Regions from separate parts of the Kitasatospora sp. NPDC057965 genome, predicted to be linked through region 2. Evidence: predicted binding sites of a transcription regulator. Region 2 holds the regulator's gene; the other holds the start of a gene.
What was found. The regulator HrcA, encoded in region 2, represses chaperone genes, less so after heat shock. The targets are predictions, from matches to a motif close to TTNGCACTCNGNNNNNCNGAGTGCNAA.
Positions count from the first base shown of each region.

Region 1: groL (chaperonin GroEL) is a predicted target of HrcA. The motif match lies at 4,159-4,185, and genes of this name have one in related genera.

Region 1 covers NZ_JBHVPZ010000018.1:180,819-186,803, forward strand. Annotated here, with positions in the region: gene ACFVVU_RS24090 (FtsX-like permease family protein) at 1-1,034, opposite strand, end outside; gene ACFVVU_RS24095 (ABC transporter ATP-binding protein) at 1,031-1,768, opposite strand; gene ACFVVU_RS24100 (hypothetical protein) at 1,924-2,283, opposite strand; gene groL (chaperonin GroEL) at 2,379-4,001, opposite strand; gene ACFVVU_RS24110 (cold-shock protein) at 4,315-4,518, opposite strand; gene ACFVVU_RS24115 (MoaD/ThiS family protein) at 5,104-5,379, opposite strand; gene thrC (threonine synthase) at 5,462-5,985, opposite strand, start outside.
Region 2 covers NZ_JBHVPZ010000027.1:18,322-24,306, forward strand. Annotated here, with positions in the region: gene ACFVVU_RS29305 (hypothetical protein) at 1-423, opposite strand, end outside; gene htpX (zinc metalloprotease HtpX) at 454-1,374, opposite strand; gene hrcA (heat-inducible transcriptional repressor HrcA) at 1,651-2,685, shown strand; gene dnaJ (molecular chaperone DnaJ) at 2,762-3,904, shown strand; gene ACFVVU_RS29325 (16S rRNA (uracil(1498)-N(3))-methyltransferase) at 3,986-4,735, shown strand; gene ACFVVU_RS29330 (S41 family peptidase) at 4,822-5,985, shown strand, end outside.

The DNA.
Region 1 (5,985 bases), on a different contig from region 2:
GCGAGCTGCCGGCGCGCGCGCCGGGCGCCCACCGCGAAGGCCGGGCCAGCCAGCAGGGCGACCTCCAGCAGCGCCATCCCGGCCACCGTGGCCAGCACCACGACCCGCTTGTCCGCGTCGGGGAGCCGGAACAGACCGGGGTCGTAGGTGACGGCGGACGCGGGCGGCGGGTCGAGCGCCACGGCGCGCGAGGTCACCGTGAAGCCGTACCGGTTGAGCTTCCGGACGGCGGGCCAGTCCAGGGCGGCGCCGCCGGGCATCCGCACCAGCCAGCGCTCGGGGCGGGCCTCCTCCGCCCCGGCCGCGGTCAGCCCGGAGGAGGCGCCCGCGGCGGGCGGGGCCGCGGCGGCCAGCGGGGCGGTCAGCGCACCGGGCCGGGCCACCAGCTCGACCTTGTCGAGGTCCCCCGGGTACTCGACCACGCCGGTCAGCCGGAACGGCGTCGTGTCGAGGCCCTTGACCGTGGTGGAGTCACCGATCCGCAGTCCGGCCTCGGCGAGGAAGGCGCGGGTGACGGCCGCCTCGTGCGGCGCGCTCGGCGCCCTCCCCTCGACCAGGTCCAGCCGGCCCTGCCAGATCCGGTCGGTCAGGTCCGCCTCGGAGGTCGAGGTGGTGAACAGTCCCTCCCGGGTGGAGGTGCTGACCGCCGGCCCGGGAGTGGCCGGCAGCAGCAGCGCGCCCGCGGGCAGCAGCCCGGCGACCAGGCCGGTGGGGGAACCCGCCGCGGCGGCGGCCGCCACCGAGGCCGGATCGGTCCGGTCCTCCTGCAGCACCTGCACGCCGTCCTCGGCGAACGGCCCCTGGTCGACCGAACGGCCCGGCCGGTGGGCGGTGACCAGGGCGTCCGCCCCGCCCATCAGCCGCTCGACCCGCTCGCCGGGGGTGAGCTGTCCACTGCGGTGGACGACGTCGGCACCGGCGACGCCGAGGACCGGAAGCGCGACCATGGCGGCCACCAGGACGCTGCGGCCCTTGGCGCGCAGGGCGTCGCGGCGGGCGATCCGCAGGGCGACGCGCAGGGCGGAGAGCCTCATCGCCGGCCCTCCGCGAGCAGTCGCGCGGCCTGCTGCCCGGTGGTCTCCTCGACCACCAGGCCGTCGCGCAGGACGACCACCCGGTCGGCCCAGACGGCGTGCCGGGCGTCGTGGGTGACCATCATGGCGGCGGCGCCCGCGTCGCAGCGCGCCCGCAGCACGCCCAGCACCGCCTCGCCGGTGGCGGAGTCGAGGGCGCCGGTGGGCTCGTCGGCCAGCACCAGCCGGCGGTCGCCGACCAGGGCGCGGGCGATGGCGACGCGCTGCTGCTGCCCGCCGGACAGCTGCTCGGGGAAGCGGTCGGCCAGCTCGGCGATGCCCAGCTCGCCCAGTGCGGCCCGGGCCTCGCCGCGGGCGGTCCGTCCGGAAGCGCCGTCCAGCTCCCGGGGCAGTGCGATGTTCTCGGCGGCGGTCAGCGCCGGGACGAGGTTGTAGTCCTGGAAGACGTAGCCGACCGAGCGGCGCCGGACGGCGGCCAGGCCGCTCCGGCTCAGCGTGCCGAGCTCGACGCCCTCGACCAGCACCTGTCCGCGGCTGGGCCGGTCCAGGCCGCCGGCCAGGGCGAGCAGGGTGGACTTTCCGGAGCCGGACGGCCCCATCACGGCGACGAACTCGCCCGGGCGGACGGCCAGGTCGACGCCGCGCAGCGCCCGCACCTCGGCCGCGCCCGCGCCGTGCACCCGGGTGACCGCGCGCAGTTCCAGGACGGGCCGGGTCGGATCTGGCTGGGACATGGGGCTCTCCCTCTCGGCCGTGGAGCTCTCGGCCGCAAAGATTCAGATGGACTGTATAAGTCGGTAGACTACATATGCCGTCCATCGGTTCCACCCGGCACGAAAAAGCCGCCGCCGCGCCCGGAGGCGCGACGGCGGCGAGGTGACGGACGGGGCTACGCCAGCTCCCCCACCGCCGCCACCACGGCACCGCGCTTGCCGCACACCCAGTGCGGGTCCGGCCCCAGCTCCGGCTCCACGCCCAGCGCGTGCGGGTCCCCGTCCGCCGCGCAGTCCGCGCAGAGCGGCCAGCGGCCGTGGGTCTCCAGCAGCGCGTCCTGGACGTCCTGGGCGACCAGGCCCAGCACGAACTCCGTGCCGTCCGGCCACTGCTCCAGCCACCACCGGCGGTGCGCCACGGCCTTCTCCACCAGCGACACCACGGCGGCGTCGGCGGCGTCCCGCGCGGTCAGGTCGGCCAGGATCAGCGCCCGCGCGGTGTGCAGCGCCGTCTCGATGTCGTCTGTCGTAGCCATCCGTCCAGTCTCCCAGGAAGGTCCGGGAACGCCGCACGGGCGGCTCCCCGAGGGGAACCGCCCGTGCGAGCGAGGAACCGTCCGATCCGTGCGGATCAGAAGTCCATGTCACCGCCCGGCATGCCGCCGCCGGCGGCCGCGGCGGCCTTCTCCGGCTTGTCGGCGATGACGGCCTCGGTGGTGAGGAAGAGCGCCGCGATGGAGGCGGCGTTCTGCAGCGCGGAGCGGGTGACCTTGGCCGGGTCGATGATGCCCTCGGCGACCAGGTCGACGTACTCGTTGGTGGCGGCGTTCAGGCCGTGACCGGCGGGGAGGTTGCGCACCTTCTCCACCACGACGCCACCCTCCAGGCCGGCGTTGGTCGCGATCTGCTTGATCGGGGCCTCCAGCGCGACCTTGACGATGTTGGCACCGGTGGCCTCGTCGCCGTCCAGCTCCAGCTTGTCGAAGGCGACACCGGCCTGCAGCAGGGCGACGCCACCACCGGCGACGATGCCCTCCTCGACGGCGGCCTTGGCGTTGCGGACGGCGTCCTCGATGCGGTGCTTGCGCTCCTTGAGCTCCACCTCGGTGGCCGCGCCGGCCTTGATGACGGCCACGCCGCCGGCCAGCTTGGCGAGGCGCTCCTGGAGCTTCTCGCGGTCGTAGTCCGAGTCGCTGTTCTCGATCTCGGCGCGGATCTGGTTCACCCGGCCCGCGACCTGCTCGCTGTCGCCGCCACCGTCGACGATGGTGGTCTCGTCCTTGGTGATGACCACCTTGCGGGCGGTGCCCAGCAGGTCGACGCCCGCGTTCTCCAGCTTCAGGCCGACCTCCTCGGAGATCACGGTGCCGCCGGTGAGGATGGCGATGTCCTGGAGCATGGCCTTGCGGCGGTCGCCGAAGCCCGGGGCCTTGACGGCGACGGACTTGAAGGTGCCGCGGATCTTGTTCACGACCAGGGTCGACAGGGCCTCGCCCTCGACGTCCTCGGCGATGATGACGAGCGGCTTGCCGCTCTGCATGACCTTCTCCAGCAGCGGCAGCAGGTCCTTGACCGAGCCGATCTTGGAGTTGGCGATCAGGATGTACGGGTCCTCGAACGAGGTCTCCATACGCTCCAGGTCGGTGGCGAAGTACGCCGAGATGTAGCCCTTGTCGAAGCGCATGCCCTCGGTGAGCTCCAGCTCCAGACCGAAGGTGTTGCTCTCCTCGACGGTGATGACGCCTTCCTTGCCGACCTTGTCCATGGCCTCGGCGATCAGCTCGCCGATCTGGGTGTCGGCGGCGGAGATGGAGGCGGTGGAGGCGATCTGCTCCTTGGTCTCCACGTCCTTGGCCTGGGCCAGCAGCTGGTCGGAGACGGCCGCGACGGCCTTCTCGATGCCGCGCTTCAGGGCCATCGGGTTGGCGCCGGCGGCGACGTTGCGCAGACCCTCGCGGACGAGCGCCTGGGCCAGCACGGTGGCGGTGGTGGTGCCGTCACCCGCGACGTCGTCGGTCTTCTTGGCGACCTCCTTGACGAGCTCCGCACCGATCTTCTCGTACGGGTCCTCGAGCTCGATCTCCTTGGCGATGGAGACACCGTCGTTGGTGATGGTGGGGGCGCCCCACTTCTTCTCCAGAACGACGTTGCGACCCTTGGGGCCGAGCGTGACCTTCACGGCGTCGGCGAGCTGGTTCATGCCACGCTCAAGGCCGCGGCGAGCTTCCTCATCAAAGGCGATGATCTTGGCCATCTGAAGTGGTCCTCCGGGACACGGTCGACTGCTCGGACCAAGGGGTGCCCGCGACGGACGGCCCTGGTGTGCGGGGGTCCATTCCCCTACCGCTCCCGGGGGCCTCACCGACCCGGTCCGCTTATCACTCTCAAGCTCTGAGTGCTAACGCCAATGATTAGCACTCTGGGTGGGCGAGTGCAAGCCCAATCGACGATCCGCGAGCCGCGCGGACATGACGGCGGGCCCGTGCGACATGCGTCGCACGGGCCCGCCGTGAAGCAAGAGGCGCACCAGCCGATGGGCCGAGCCGAACTCCTGGGTGTCGGAAAGGTCAGACCGCCGCGCGGACCATGTCCGCCTGCGGGCCCTTCTGCCCCTGAGAGATCTCGAACTCGACCCGCTGGCCCTCCTCAAGGGTGCGGTAGCCGTCCATCTGGATCGCGCTGTAGTGGACGAAGACGTCCGCACCACCGTCGACCGCGATGAAGCCGTAGCCCTTCTCCGCGTTGAACCACTTGACGGTGCCCTGAGCCATTCCGAACTCCCCTAGTGCTGTGCTGGCCCTTCACGCCCCCGCAGGTCTGCGGGCGCGGGTCTGGTTGGCTGCCGGCCCGGGGAACCCCCCCTGGGCGCGGCCGTGCACGCCGCGATCCTCCCGATGTCGCCGAACGGCATCCGGCGAACGGGCGATTGCGTCGACCGCGGCTGAATGTATCCGGATCGACGCCCTCTGCAACAGGCCCAATGTCGGGGAATTCACCCGGCACCATGGGGGACAGGACGGACATAAACACCAGGAAAGCCGCATTTCCCGCCGGACATAGCGGACGTATTACCAGAAATCCCGGTCAGAATTCTGACACCGGCCTGACATGTTTCCCGGGCCCCGGACCCCGGCACCGGCCCCACTGGGCGGACACCGGCGGTGGTGGCGATGCGGTGGATTCGTTCCCGGATGAGCGGAAGGGCGGCCTCTGTTCCCGGTCGAGCGACACTTTACTCCGACCGGCACCGAAAATATTCCCGCCAAAATACGCGCGGCTGTCCGCGGCACGGAATTCCGTGCCGCGGACAGCCGGAGACGGTGCGCCCGCCCCGGAGGGAACGGGCGCGCGCGGGATCAGCCGCCGGCGACCGCCGGGATGATCGAGATGTTCGCGCCGTCCTTGATCTCCGTCGCCAGGCCCTCGGCGAAGCGCACGTCGTCGTCGTTCACGTAGACGTTGACGAAGCGGCGCAGCTTGCCGGTGTCGTCCAGGATGCGCGCGGCGATCCCGGCGTGGTTCTTCTCCAGGTCGGCGATGACCTCGCCCAGCGTGCCGCCCTCGGCGGGCACCTCGCTGGCGCCGCCGGTGTAGGTGCGCAGGATGGTCGGGATGCGGACGTTGGCGCTCATGGGGGTCTCCTCGTTGCGGGCGCGCGGGCGGGGCCGGGGCGGGGCTGGGGGCGGGACGGGTGGGACGTGGGTGGCGCGAGGGTCAGGCGGTCGCCAGGCCGGCGTCCCGGAAGGACTCCAGGTTCGGCCGGATCACGGCGGTCATCCCGGCCTCGGAGACGGCGTCGAGGGTCTTCAGGCCGTCACCGGTGTTGATCGCGACGGTCTCCTTCGACGGGTCCAGCTGCCCGGTCTCGACCAGCTTCTTGAGCACGCCGATGGTCACGCCGCCCGCGGTCTCCGCGAAGATGCCCTCGGTGCGGGCCAGCAGCCGGATCGCGGCCACGACCTCCTCGTCCGTCACGTCCTCCACCGCGCCGCCGGTGCGCCGGGCGATGTCCAGCACGTACGGGCCGTCGGCCGGGTTGCCGATCGCCAGCGACTTGGCGATGGTGTCCGGCTTGACCGGCCGGATCACGTCGTGGCCGGCCTTGAACGCGGCCGAGACCGGCGAGCAGCCCGCCGCCTGGGCGCCGAAGATCCGGTACGGCCGGTCCTCGACCAGGCCGAGCTTGATCAGCTCCTGCAGACCCTTGTCGATCTTGGTGAGCTGCGAGCCCGAGGCGA
Region 2 (5,985 bases):
GTAGACCAGGGCCAGCGGCCGGCGCCCCGCGGCGTCGCGGAAGCCGACCAGCGAGCAGAGCAGCTGCGGCCCGAAGCCGTTCGCCTCCAGCTCGCTGTTGACCGCGTGCAGGTCGTTGACCAGGTCGGGCAGCTCTTCGGCGGTGTGCCGGGCGAGCAGCCAGGAGTAGCCGTAGTCGTCCTTGGACGCCTCGACGGGGACGCCGCCGCGCTCGGTGTCGGCGTCCAGCAGCGCCCGGACCTGGCGTTCGACCTCGTCGAAGGCCCCGCCCTCGACCGAGGCGAAGCAGACCGAGCCGAGCCCGGTGGGCCGGAAGCCCGCCGCGGCCTCCAGGGTCAGCGCGGCGGACGGCACCCCGAACAGCTGGTCGAGGTCGGGTTTGACGGGCTTGGTGCGGCCGAACAGCGCGTCCAGGATTCCCACGGCGGTCCTTCCGGGGGGAGGGTCAACGGGTCAGCGGCCGAGCTGTGCGGAGATCTTCGCGAGCTGGGCCAGCCGCTGCTCCAGCGTCGGGTGGGTGGAGAACAGCTGGGTGGCGGCCTCGCGGGCGCTCAGCGCGGGGGCGAAGTAGAAGGCGTTGTAGGCCTGCGCCTGGCGCAGGTCCTTGGTCGGGATGGCGGCGATCTGGCCGGTCACCTTGGTGAGCGCCGAGGCCAGCGCGCTGGGCCGCCCGGTGAGCTGGGCGGCGGCCCGGTCGGCGGCCAGCTCCCGGTAGCGGGAGAGCATCCGGGTCAGCAGGAAGCTGATCGCGTAGACGGCGATCGACACCAGCGGGACGACCAGCGCGACGATCGCGGCGTTGGGGTCGTTGCTGTTGCGCCCGCCGCCCATGAAGCCGCCGTACATGGCGATCCTGGTCATCGCGCCGGCCAGGACGCCGAGGAAGCCGGCCACCGTCATCACGGCGACGTCCCGGTGGGCGACGTGCGACAGCTCGTGGGCGAGCACGCCCTCCAGTTCCTCCGGCTCCAGCCGGCGCAGCAGGCCGGTGGTGACGCAGACCACCGCGTTCTGCGGGTTGCGGCCGGTGGCGAAGGCGTTCGGCATGTCGTTGCGGGCGACGGCGACCCGCGGTTTGGGCATGTCGGCGAGCGCGCAGAGCCGGTCGACGGCGCCGTGCAGCTGCGGGTACTGCTCCGGGGTGACCGGATGGGCGCCCATGGCCCGTTCGGTGATCTTGTCGCTGAACCAGAACTGGGCGACGAACAGGCCGCCGGAGATCAGGACGATGATCGGCCAGGCACCGCGCAGCAGGGCGATGAGCAGCCCGGTGAAGCCGACGTACAGCAGTCCGATCAGGAACATCGTCCCCACCATCCGGCCGGTCAGGCCGCGGTCGGGGGCGAAACGGGTGTGCTGGCCCGAGGTCGACATCGCTGTTCCTCCGTTCGCCGTCCGCTTTCGATGCTGCCACCCGGGCGGGCCCGCGGCATCATCCGCGCGCCGCGGACTGCGGGCAGGATCACTCCGGCCGGGCCGTTCCTGCCGTCGGACCCGGGCCTTACACTGGCAGGTACGGATCTGGCACTCGGGTGTTCAGAGTGCCAAGGCCGGGGCCCCGCGGGGCCGGACCGGACAGCTCGAAATGCGGACACATGCCACAACGGCGTGTCACAACGGACAACGCGTGAAGACGGAGGTGCGTGCCCCATGGCCGGTGAGGTCCGCCAGCTCGACGACCGCAAGCTCGCGGTGCTTCGCGCGATCGTCCAGGACTACGTGGGGACGGAGGAGCCGGTCGGCTCCAAGGCCCTGGTGGACCGGCACAACCTCGGGGTCTCCCCGGCCACCGTCCGCAACGACATGGCGGCGCTGGAGGAGGAGGGGTACATCCACCAGCCGCACACCAGCGCCGGGCGGATCCCCACCGACAAGGGCTACCGGCTTTTCGTCGACAAGCTGGCCGAGGTCAAGCCGATGAGCGCGCCCGAGCGGCGGGCGATCCGGCACTTCCTGGACGGCGCGGTGGACCTCGACGACGTGGTCGCCCGCACGGTGCGGCTGCTGGCCCAGCTGACCCGCCAGGTCGCGGTGGTGCAGTACCCCTCGCTGAGCCGCTCCACGGTGCGGCACATCGAGCTGGTCGCGCTGGCCCCGGCCAAGGTGATGCTGGTGCTGATCACCAACACCGGCCGGGTCGAGCAGCGGCTGGTGGACTGCCCGGGCACGGTCGGCGAGACGCTGCTGGCGGATCTGCGGGCCCGGGTCAACGCGGGGGCCGCCGGCCAGCGCCTCCCGGACGTCCCCGGGCTGCTGGAAGGGCTGCCGGCGCTGTTCGAGGCGGCCGACCGGCCGACCGTGACGACCGTGCTGGCCACGCTCTTCGAGACGCTCGCCGAGCAGAGCGAGGAGCGGATCATGCTGGCCGGCACGGCCAACCTGACCCGTTTCGGCCATGACTTCCCGCTCACCATCCAGCCGGTGCTGGAGGCGCTGGAGGAGCAGGTCGTCCTGCTCCGCCTCCTGGGTGAGACCGCGGACGCCGGGATGACGGTCCGGATCGGCCGCGAGATCGCCTACGAGGGGCTGAATTCCACGTCGGTCGTCTCGGTCGGTTACGGTTCGGGCGACGAAAGCGTGGCCAAACTGGGTGTGATCGGTCCGACTCGGATGGACTATCCGGGCACAATGGGGGCGGTGCGAGCGGTGGCACGGTACGTGGGCCAGATCCTGGCCGAGTCGTAGGAACGGGCGCGCGTCATCCACATGACGCGTCCCGCAGTCGCAAGCACTCTTACAGGCGGAACAAGCGGAGCATTTGGTGGCCACGGACTACTACGCGGTACTCGGCGTCCGACGGGATGCGGGGCAGGACGAGATCAAGAAGGCGTTCCGGCGCCTGGCGCGCGAACTGCACCCGGACGTCAACCCGGACCCGAAGACGCAGGAGCGGTTCAAGGAGATCAACGCCGCCTACGAGGTGCTCTCCGACCCGCAGAAGCGCCAGGTCTACGACCTCGGCGGCGACCCGCTCTCGCCCAACGGCGGCGGCGGGGCGGGCGGCTTCGGCGCGGGGGCGGCCGGCTTCGGCTTCTCCGACATCATGGACGCCTTCTTCGGCGCCGCCTCCGGCCAGCGCGGCCCGCGCTCGCGCACCCGGCGCGGCCAGGACGCCATGATCCGCCTGGAGATCACCCTGGAGGAGGCCGCCTTCGGCACCACCAAGGAACTCCAGGTCGACACCGCCGTCACCTGTACCACCTGCAGCGGCGAGGGCGCGGCCCCCGGCACCTCCGCGCAGACCTGTGACATGTGCCGCGGCAAGGGCGAGGTCTCCCAGGTCACCCGGTCCTTCCTGGGCCAGGTCATGACCTCCCGGCCCTGCCCGCAGTGCCAGGGCTTCGGCACCGTCGTGCCGACCCCGTGCCCGGAGTGCGCCGGCGACGGCCGGGTCCGCGCCCGCCGCACCCTGACCGTCAAGATCCCCGCCGGTGTCGACAACGGCACCCGGATCCAGCTGGCCGGCGAGGGCGAGGTCGGCCCCGGCGGCGGCCCGGCCGGCGACCTGTACGTCGAGATCGCCGAGACCACCCACGCGGTGTTCCAGCGGCGCGGCGACGACCTGCACTGCACCGTCACCATCCCGATGACGGCGGCCGCGCTCGGCACCCAGGTGCCGCTGCAGACGCTGGACGGGGTGGAGGAGGTCGACATCCGGCCCGGCACCCAGTCCGGCCAGTCCATCCCGCTGCACGGCCGGGGCATCACCCACCTGCGGGGCGGCGGCCGGGGCGACCTGATAGTGCACGTCGAGGTGCAGACGCCCACCAAGCTCGACGCCGAGCAGGAGGACCTGCTGCGCCGTCTGGCGGTGCTGCGCGGCGAGGAGCGGCCGTCCGGCCAGTTCGCGCCCGGGCAGCAGGGGCTGTTCTCCCGGCTGAAGGACGCCTTCAACGGCCGGTAGCCGTCCCGCGCGGGGGTGCCGAGGCTTCCTCGGCACCCCTTTGGCGTCCCCGTTCCCGTTCCCACCCCGGAGGTTCCCCGCATGACCGCGCCCGTGTTCGTCGTCGACACCGAGCGGATCGCCGCCGCCGCGCCCGGCGCGCCGGTGCGGCTGGACGGGCCGGAGGGCCGGCACGCGGCCGCCGTGAAGCGGCTGGAGCCGGGCGAGGCGGTCACCCTGGCGGACGGCCTGGGCCTGGGCGTGGACGGCACCGTCGCGGCGGTGCACGGCAAGGACGCGGTCGACGTGACGGTGACGGCCGTGCGCCGCGAGCCGGAGCCGGCGCCGCGGATCGTGGTCGTCCAGGCGCTGCCCAAGGGCGACCGGGGCGAGCTGGCCGTGGAGACCATGACCGAGGTCGGCGTGGACGTGGTGATCCCCTGGGCGGCCTCGCGCTGCATCACCCAGTGGAAGGGCGAGCGCGGCGCCAAGGCGCTCGCCAAGTGGCGGGCCACCGCGCGGGAGGCCGGCAAGCAGTCGCGCCGGTTGCGCTTCCCCGAGGTCCGCGAGCTGATGACCACCCGGCAGCTGGCCCCGGTGCTGGCCGGCGCCGCCTTCGCGGCCGTGCTGCACGAGGAGGGCGCCGAGCCGCTGGCCGGGGCCGCGCTGCCGGACGGCGGGGACCTGGTGCTGGTGGTCGGCCCGGAGGGCGGGGTCTCCCCGGAGGAGCTGGCGGCCTTCGCCGAGCACGGCGCGAGGCCGTACCGGCTCGGCCCCTCGGTGCTGCGCACCTCCACCGCGGGGGTGGCGGCCGGCGCGCTGCTGCTGGGCCGCACCGGCCGCTGGTCCTAGCCGGTCCCGGGGGAGCGTCCCCCGTGGGGGTTCGCGGTCGGTAAAGTCCGGGCGGGCGACGCGGCCGGGTGCCTAGGGTGACGGGTGTGAGCGAACCCGAGAGCACTCCCGTGGGCGCCTATCTGCGCCATCCGCACCTGCACGGCGACCTGATCACCTTCGTGGCCGAGAACGACGTGTGGCTCGCCCCGCTGGACGGCGGCCGGGCCTGGCGGCTGACGGCCGATCACGTCCCGGTCCGCCGCCCCCGGTTCTCCCCGGACGGCCGGTACGTCGCCTTCACCTCGACCCGGGACGGCGCCCCCGAGGTGCACCTCGCGCCCGTGGACGGCGGCCCGTCCCGCCGGCTCACCCACTGGGGCGACCCGCAGACCCAGCTGCGCGGCTGGACGGCGGACGGCCGGCCGATCGCCACCACCGCCGCCGGGCAGGCCTCGCTGCGCCGCACCTGGGCGCACGCCGTGCCGCTGGACGGCGGCGAGCCGGTGCGGCTGCCGTACGGCCCGGTCGGCGGGCTGGCCTTCGAGCCGGGTGGTGACCGGACGCTGCTGGTCTCGGCGTTCGGCGTGGAGCCGGCCTGGTGGAAGCGGTACCGGGGCGGGCGGGCCGGCAAGCTGTGGATCGGCACCGAGCGCTTCGAGCGGGTCCACGAGGAGCTGGACGGCAACATCGAGTCGCCGCTGTGGGTCGGGGAGCGCATCGCGTTCCTCTCCGACCACGAGGGCGTCGGCGCGCCGTACTCCAGCCTCCCGGACGGCTCCGACCTGCGCCGCCACGGCAGCTCCCCGGAGGACTTCTACGCCCGCGACGCCGCCACCGACGGCGCCCGGGTGGTCTGGCACGCCGCCGGCGAGCTGTGGCTGCTGGACGACCTGGCGGGTGCCGAGCCGCGCCGCCTCGACGTCCGGCCGGCCGGACCGCGCGCCGGCCGCCGCCCCCGCCTGGTGTCCGCCGCGTACTGGCTGGAGGGCGCCGCCCCGGACCGCACCGGCCGGGCGGGCGCGGTGGTGGTGCGCGGCACCGTGCACTGGCTGGCCCACCGGGAGGGTCCGGCCCGGGTGCTGGACGAGACGCCGGGCGTGCGCGGGCGGCTGGCCCGGGTGGTGCCGGGCGCGGCGGGCGAGGACGCCGGGCAGGGCGTGGTCTGGGTGACCGACGCCGGGGGCGAGGACGCGATCGAGTACGCGCCCGAGGTGCTCGGCGCCGAGCGCCGCCGGCTGGCCGCCGGGGAGCTGGGGCGGGTCCGCGCG